Regions from separate parts of the Paraburkholderia lebeckiae genome, predicted to be linked through region 1. Evidence: predicted binding sites of a transcription regulator. Region 1 holds the regulator's gene; the other holds the start of a gene.
The links. The regulator LexA, encoded in region 1, represses DNA repair genes until DNA is damaged. The targets are predictions, from matches to a motif close to ACTGTATNNNNATACAGT.
Positions count from the first base shown of each region.

Region 2: HDG39_RS13110 (PA0069 family radical SAM protein) is a predicted target of LexA. The motif match lies at 2,273-2,290, and genes of this name have one in related genera.

Region 1 covers NZ_JACHDK010000002.1:80,277-83,809, reverse strand. Annotated here, with positions in the region: gene HDG39_RS03675 (sulfate ABC transporter substrate-binding protein) at 1-772, opposite strand, end outside; gene lexA (transcriptional repressor LexA) at 1,083-1,733, shown strand; gene HDG39_RS03665 (hypothetical protein) at 1,836-2,180, shown strand; gene HDG39_RS03660 (DUF2939 domain-containing protein) at 2,300-2,917, shown strand; gene HDG39_RS03655 (universal stress protein) at 3,037-3,504, opposite strand.
Region 2 covers NZ_JACHDK010000005.1:406,219-409,751, reverse strand. Annotated here, with positions in the region: gene HDG39_RS13125 (acyl-CoA dehydrogenase) at 1-110, shown strand, start outside; gene HDG39_RS13120 (D-amino acid dehydrogenase) at 249-1,535, opposite strand; gene HDG39_RS13115 (Lrp/AsnC ligand binding domain-containing protein) at 1,716-2,204, shown strand; gene HDG39_RS13110 (PA0069 family radical SAM protein) at 2,349-3,500, shown strand.

The sequences.
Region 1 (3,533 bases):
GCTCGGCCAGAATGCTCACCGACGGCACCACGATCTCGAACTTGTCCGGACCAAACTCCTTCAGCGACAGGAACGCCTCGTTTTCCCACGCGATCAGCACGTCGCCGATACCGCGCTGCACGAAGCTCGTGGTCGCGCCGCGCGCGCCCGAATCGAGCACGCCGGCGTTCCTGTACAGCTTGCCGACGAACTCCCTGGCCTTCTGGTCGTTGCCGCCCGGTCGATGCTCGGCGTACGCCCACGCGGCCAGGTAGTTCCAGCGCGCGCCGCCCGAGGTCTTCGGATTCGGCGTCACGATCGACACGCCCGGCTTCACCAGATCGTCCCAATCCTTGATGTGCTTCGGGTTGCCCTTGCGCACCAGAAACACGATCGTCGACGTGTACGGCGATGCGTTGTCCGGCAGACGCTTTTGCCAGTTCTTGTCGACGAGCCCCTTGTTCGCGAGCGCGTCGATGTCATAGGCGAGCGCAAGCGTCACGACGTCGGCCTGCAGCCCGTCGAGCACCGAGCGAGCCTGCGCGCCCGAGCCGCCGTGCGACTGCTTGAAGGTGACGGCTTCGCCGGTCCTGGCCTTCCATTCCTTGCCGAATGCCTGATTGATGTCCTGATACAGCTCGCGCGTCGGATCGTAGGACACGTTCAACAGCGTGGTGTCGGCGTGCGCGACGCCGCTTACGCCCAACATGCCGAGCGCACCCGCCGCGCCGACGGCGAGCGCCGCGATCAGTTTTCTGGTTCGAGCCGCGAGCCCCGTATGCCGATGGTTCATTTCAATTTTTCTCCGCGTGATGTCCGCTGGTGAGCGTCTGGTGTTGTTCTGCGTCGCGGTCACGTGCACATGAGCGCCAACCGGAGGCCAGTCTATCGAAGCGCTTTCATCATTAAAAATAATGTTTCTTCATTTTTTAATACTCAAAAGTGGTAACGACAGATGCGCCGGCTGCTGGGACGCCGAAAACGCCGTCGTGTCGCCGATCAACGACGTCTCAGCGCGCCCCTTGCGCCGAACTTAAAGTAAAGCTTGAAATGCGCCGAATACTGTATAAAAATACAGTCACCTGTTCATACATACAGTGGCCATGACAAAACTCACCGCACGACAGCAGCAGGTTTTCGATCTGATCCGCCGCGCGATCGAACGCACCGGCTTTCCGCCCACCCGCGCGGAAATTGCCGCCGAACTCGGGTTCAGCTCGGCCAATTCCGCGGAAGAGCATCTGCGCGCGCTGGCGCGCAAGGGCGTGATCGAACTCGCGGCCGGCGCGTCGCGCGGCATCCGCCTGCTGTCTGGGCAGGAGGACGCGCCGTATCAGTTCACCCTGCCGCATGCGGGCCTGATGCAGTTGTCGTTGCCGCTGATCGGCCGGGTCGCGGCGGGTAGCCCGATCCTCGCGCAGGAACATATCTCGCAGCACTACGCGTGTGACCCGGCGCTGTTCTCGAGCAAGCCCGACTACCTGCTGAAGGTGCGCGGCCTGTCGATGCGCGACGCGGGCATTCTCGACGGCGACCTGCTCGCGGTGCAAAAGCGCACCGAAGCGAAGGACGGCCAGATCATCATTGCGCGGCTTGGCGACGACGTGACGGTCAAGCGTCTGAAGCGCCGGCCGAACGGCATCGAACTGATCGCCGAAAACCCCGATTACGACAACATCTTCGTGGAAACCGGCAGCGCCGATTTCGCGCTCGAAGGAATCGCGGTCGGGCTGATCCGTCCCAGCGAGTTCTGATCTTTCGCTGTCGCCAGAACGCTTGCGCCGGTTTGTCCGACCCGAGCCGCATTTACGCCCGAATTTACGCCCGCATCTACGCCGCATCGCCTGGAGAGACTCATGGAACGCCTTGCCCGCCTGTTGCCCTTTCGCCAGTTCGGCCGTCTGCGCCATCTGCGCAAGCTCACGCCCTGCGCACTAATCGAGGCGCCCGCTGCGCGCACGCCGTCGCTCTTCGACGCGACTGCCGAAGCTTCCGGTCTGCCGTCGTCGTTGCCGGCGTTCGCGCGCGTGTCGCTGAATTCGGCGCTGAACATCGCCGAGCCCGCGCGTCGCGCGCCGGTGCGGGTCTATCATGGACCGTCGCGACTGATCATGGTCGGCACGGTCGACGCCGTATGCCGTATGATCGATCGCTGCATAGCCGACGAAGCCAACGTGCACGGCGCGGTGTTCGAAGCCTGAGCGAATCCTGAGTACGCATGCAACAAGCACTTCGGATGTTCAGAGATTCGCGTGGGATGGGATCGTTCCGACCTCGCCGTGGTCGACGTTAGATCATCACTGACGTGGAGTCCCATTCGATGACAATTCGGAAACGCACACAGGGCAGCGCCACCCGGCCGCTGCTGATCACGCTGATCGTGGTGATCGTGATTGCCGCGCTGGGCTTTATTTATGCGTCACCGTATCTCGCGGTGAACAATCTCAAACGCGCCGCAGATGCGCGCGACGTGCAAACTGTCAATCAATACGTGGACTTTCCCGCGCTACGCGATAGCCTGAAGCAACAGGTGGGCGCCATGCTGACACGCCGACTCGAGGCGGATGCCGGCAACAAGATGGCCACGATCGGCGCGGTGATCGGCGTGACGCTGATCGGCCCGCTCGTCGATGCCTATGCGACACCCGACGGCGTCGCGGCGCTGCTGAACGGCATGCCGCCGCGTGGCACGCCGGGCGAGCAACCGTCCGCGCCGCCAGCCGCGGGCGGCGAAGCGCCGGCCGCACCAGCCGCGGGCGACACCACCACCCAGGCAAGCGCACCGCCGCCCGGGCGTCAAAGCACGGCCGGCTATCGCAGTCTCAACGAGTTTGTCGTCACGTACCGGCGTGGCGAAGGTAACGCGAACTATTCGGCAATCTTGCGTCGCGAAGGTCTAGTCACGTGGAAGCTCGCGGCGATCGATCTGAACGAGTGAGATCGAAGCCTGGCCGGATGAGATGCGTGGCTGGCCATCGGGGCCGGCCACGCGACAGGGTCTATTCACATTCTGGGCTAGATGACAGGGCGCGCGGCTTCGCGTCCCTCACTAGCCTATTACGCCGCAGCTGCCTGCTGCTGCTCCTGCGCGGACGAGCACGCCACCAGAATGCTGCACGACACGCGGTCGAGCAGCGGCGTGTTGCCCGCCCCCATCCACCACCGCGACAAACCAGTCCGGCAGCGATGACCCACCACCACGAGGTCGACCTGCAACTCGTTGGCAAGATTGGCGATCTCGTCGATCGGATGACCGAATGCGAAATGCCCTTGCGCGCTCACGCCGCGTTCGGTCAGCCAGTTCACGCCCTCCTGCAAAATCTCGCGGGCTGTTTTTTCAAAGCTGCCGCAGGCGACGTCCGTCAGCAGGCCCGCGCTTTGGGCAATGCTAGAACGCATGTCGACCACCGACAGCAGATGCGTTTCCGCCTTCAGTTCCAACGCCAGATCGGCACCGCAACGCAGGGCTTTGCGGCCTTCGCGCGAGCCGTCGTAGCACAACAGAATTTTCTGGTAGCTCGCCATCTGTTTTCTCCATTCGCGCGGAAAGCGCG
Region 2 (3,533 bases), on a different contig from region 1:
CGCGGTTCTACGCCGAGCACGTGCTGCCCCAGGCGGCGGCGCTCGAAGTGGCGATCGTCAGCGCGAAGGGGGGCGAGGGCGTGCTGGCTTTGTCGGAAGACCAGTTCTGAGCATGCCTCGATGCCGGCCGCGACGCGGCAGCACATTGAAATGCAAACGGCGCCCCGCGAGGCGCCGTTTGTTGGTCCGGCTGCTGTTTGTTGCGGCCTGCGCCGCGGCCAGGGCCGCGTCAGCGCACGCACTCAAACTCACGCATACGCCGGCCGATGCTCGCCCGCGGTCTCGCCGAGATAGCGGTGCACCGACAGATCGTCCGCGCGAATCGCGGGCTGCTTGCCCGACATCAAGTCGGCGAGCAGTTGGCCCGAGCCGCACGACATCGTCCAGCCAAGCGTGCCGTGGCCGGTGTTCAGGAACAGGTTCGGCACCGGCGTGCGGCCGACGATCGGCGTGCCGTCCGGCGTCATCGGCCGCAGACCGGTCCAGAACGTCGCCTTCGACGTGTCGCCGCCGCCCGGGAACAGGTCATTCACAGAAAGCTCGAGCGTCTCGCGGCGCGCCTGGCGCAGCGATTTATCGAAGCCGACGATCTCGGCCATCCCGCCGACACGAATCCGGTCATCGAAGCGCGTGATCGCGATCTTGTAGGTCTCATCGAGCACGGTCGACACCGGCGCGGCAGTCGCGTCGACGATCGGCGCGGTGATCGAATAGCCCTTCAGCGGATAGACCGGAATTTTCACTATGCCATCGAGGAAGCGCGTCGAATACGAACCGAGCGCGACCACGAACGAATCCGCGCGCACGAGCTCGCCGCCGCACTGCACGCCGGCGATGCGGCCGCCCGCCATCGCGAGCGCGTCGATCGACGTGTCGTAGCGGAACTTGACGCCCAGTTCTTCGGCGAGCGCCGCGAGGCGCGTCGTGAACATCTGGCAGTCGCCGGTTTCGTCGCCGGGCAGGCGCAGGCCGCCGGTGAGCTTGTGCGACACCGCGGCGAGCGCTGGTTCGGCCTTGGCGAGTTCGTCGGCCGTCAGCAGTTCGTATTGCACGTTGGCTTCCTGCAGCACGGCGATGTCTTTCGCGGCGCCGTCGAACTGCTGTTGCGTGCGAAATACCTGCAGCGTGCCACCGGTGCGGCCTTCGTACTCGATGCCGGTGTCGGCGCGCAACGCCTGCAGGCAGTCGCGGCTGTATTCGGCCAGCCGCACCATACGGCCCTTGTTCACCGCATAGCGCGGCGCCGTGCAATTCTGCAGCATCTGCCACATCCATTGCAGTTGGAACGCGGTGCCGTCGACGCGAATCGCTAGCGGCGCGTGCTTCTGGAACATCCACTTGACGGCCTTCAGCGGCACGCCCGGGGCGGCCCACGGCGAAGCGTAGCCCGGCGAGATCTGGCCCGCGTTGGCGAAACTGGTTTCGAGCGCCGGGCCGGCCTCGCGATCGATAACGGTCACTTCGTGACCGGCGCGCGCGAGGTAATACGCACTCGTCACGCCGACGACGCCACTGCCCAAAACGACGACTCGCATAGCTGCTCCAGATATCCAAAAATTGAGTGAGGGCAAGGCGCTCGTCGGAGGGTTCGATCTGATTCGATTCGGCGAGCGGCAACGTGAGGTGAAATACCGTTTGCCCAGTGTTAATCGCTATACTATTGGCAGTGAGATAGGTTTTGTTATCGTATTTTCATCATTTTTAGAAGAAACACCATGCGTACCCAGCGCCAGCCCGTGCGGGCTCTCGACAAGCTCGATCACAAGATCCTGCGGCTCCTGCAGCAGGACGGCCGTATGGCGATGAAGGACCTGGCGGAGCAGGTCGGTCTGTCGGTGACGCCGTGCATCGAGCGCGTCAAGCGGATGGAGCGCGACGGCGTGATCATCGGCTACTACGCGCGCGTGAACCCGGCCGAGCTGGGCGCGGCGCTGCTCGTGTTCGTCGAGATCACGCTCGATCACAAGAGCGGCAACATGTTCGACCTGTTCCGGCGCGAGGTGCAGAAGATCCCCGAGGTGCTCGAGTGCCACCTCGTGTCGGGCGATTTCGACTATCTGATCAAGGCGCGCATCGGCGAAATGGCCGATTACCGCAAGTTGCTCGGCGATATCCTGCTGCAGCTGCCGGGTGCGGTGCAGTCGAAGAGCTATGTGGTGATGGAGGAAATCAAGGAGACGCTGACGATCGCGGTGGGCGAGTAGGTGCCGGTTCACTGACGGCTCGGACGCGCATCAAGCGACCAACGAAGTGCTCGACAAACGGCGTAAATACTGTATATTTATACAGGTGTTTTGCGCCGCTTTCCTTTGACGCTTCCTGTTTGTGTTTGCTTTGCGTGGCCCGCCGTGGATGACCCCGACACCCCTGACATTCCCGAATTTCCGATCGCGCCGCCGGCGCCTCGCAAGGGGCGCGGCGCGGTCACGAACCTGCAAGGCCGCTACGAAGTCGACCAGCGCGAAGCCGTCCACGACGGCTGGCAGACGGCCGAGGAAGACGAGGAGCCGAAGGTCCTGCGCACGCAGGTGTTCGAGGAGCGCGCAAAAACCATCCTCACACGCAATGCGTCGCCGGATATTCCGTTCAATGTGTCGCTGAATCCTTACCGGGGCTGCGAACACGGCTGCATCTATTGCTTCGCGCGGCCCACGCACAGCTACCTGGGCTTGTCGCCCGGGCTCGATTTCGAAAGCCGCATCTACGCGAAGATCAACGCGCCCGAACTGCTCGAGCGGGAACTGTCGAAGAAGTCCTATGTACCCGAGCCGATCGCGCTCGGCGTCGCCACCGATGCATGGCAGCCGGCCGAACGTGACTTGCGTCTTACGCGTCGTGTGATCGAGGTGCTCAGCGAGCGCAACCACCCGTTCGCGGCGATCACCAAATCATCGCTGATCGAGCGCGACATCGACCTGCTTGCGGCGATGGCCGAGCGCGGGCAATTCATGGCGGCGATCACCATCACCACGCTGGACGCCGACATCGCGCGCACGCTCGAACCACGCGCGGCCACGCCGTCGCGCCGGCTGCGCACGATCCGTACGCTCAGCGAGGCGGGCATTCCGGTCGGCGTCAGCATTGCGCCGGTGATCCCGTTCGTCACCGAACCGGATATGGAGCGCGTGCTCGAAGCATGCGCCGAAGCGGGCGCCAGCAATGCGAGCTATATCGTGCTGCGGCTGCCGTGGGAGGTCGCGCCGCTGTTCAAGGATTGGCTGAGCGCACATTTCCCGGATCGGGCCGAGCGCGTGATGAGCCGTGTGCGCGACATGCGAGGCGGCAAGGACTACGATTCTTCGTTCTCGACCCGCATGAAGGGAGAGGGCTTATGGGCGGATCTGCTCAGGCAGCGCTTTCACAAGGCCGTGCGCCGGTTAGGGTTGAACGGGCGCGACCGCGGCATTCTCGACATGTCGCACTTCCGCCGGATCGAGCCGCCGCGCGCCGAGCAGGCGAGCGCACCGGCGCGCGACAATCCGCAACCGAGGCTTTTCTAGCGCGCAGGAACGTCTGCGAGTCCCGCGACGGGG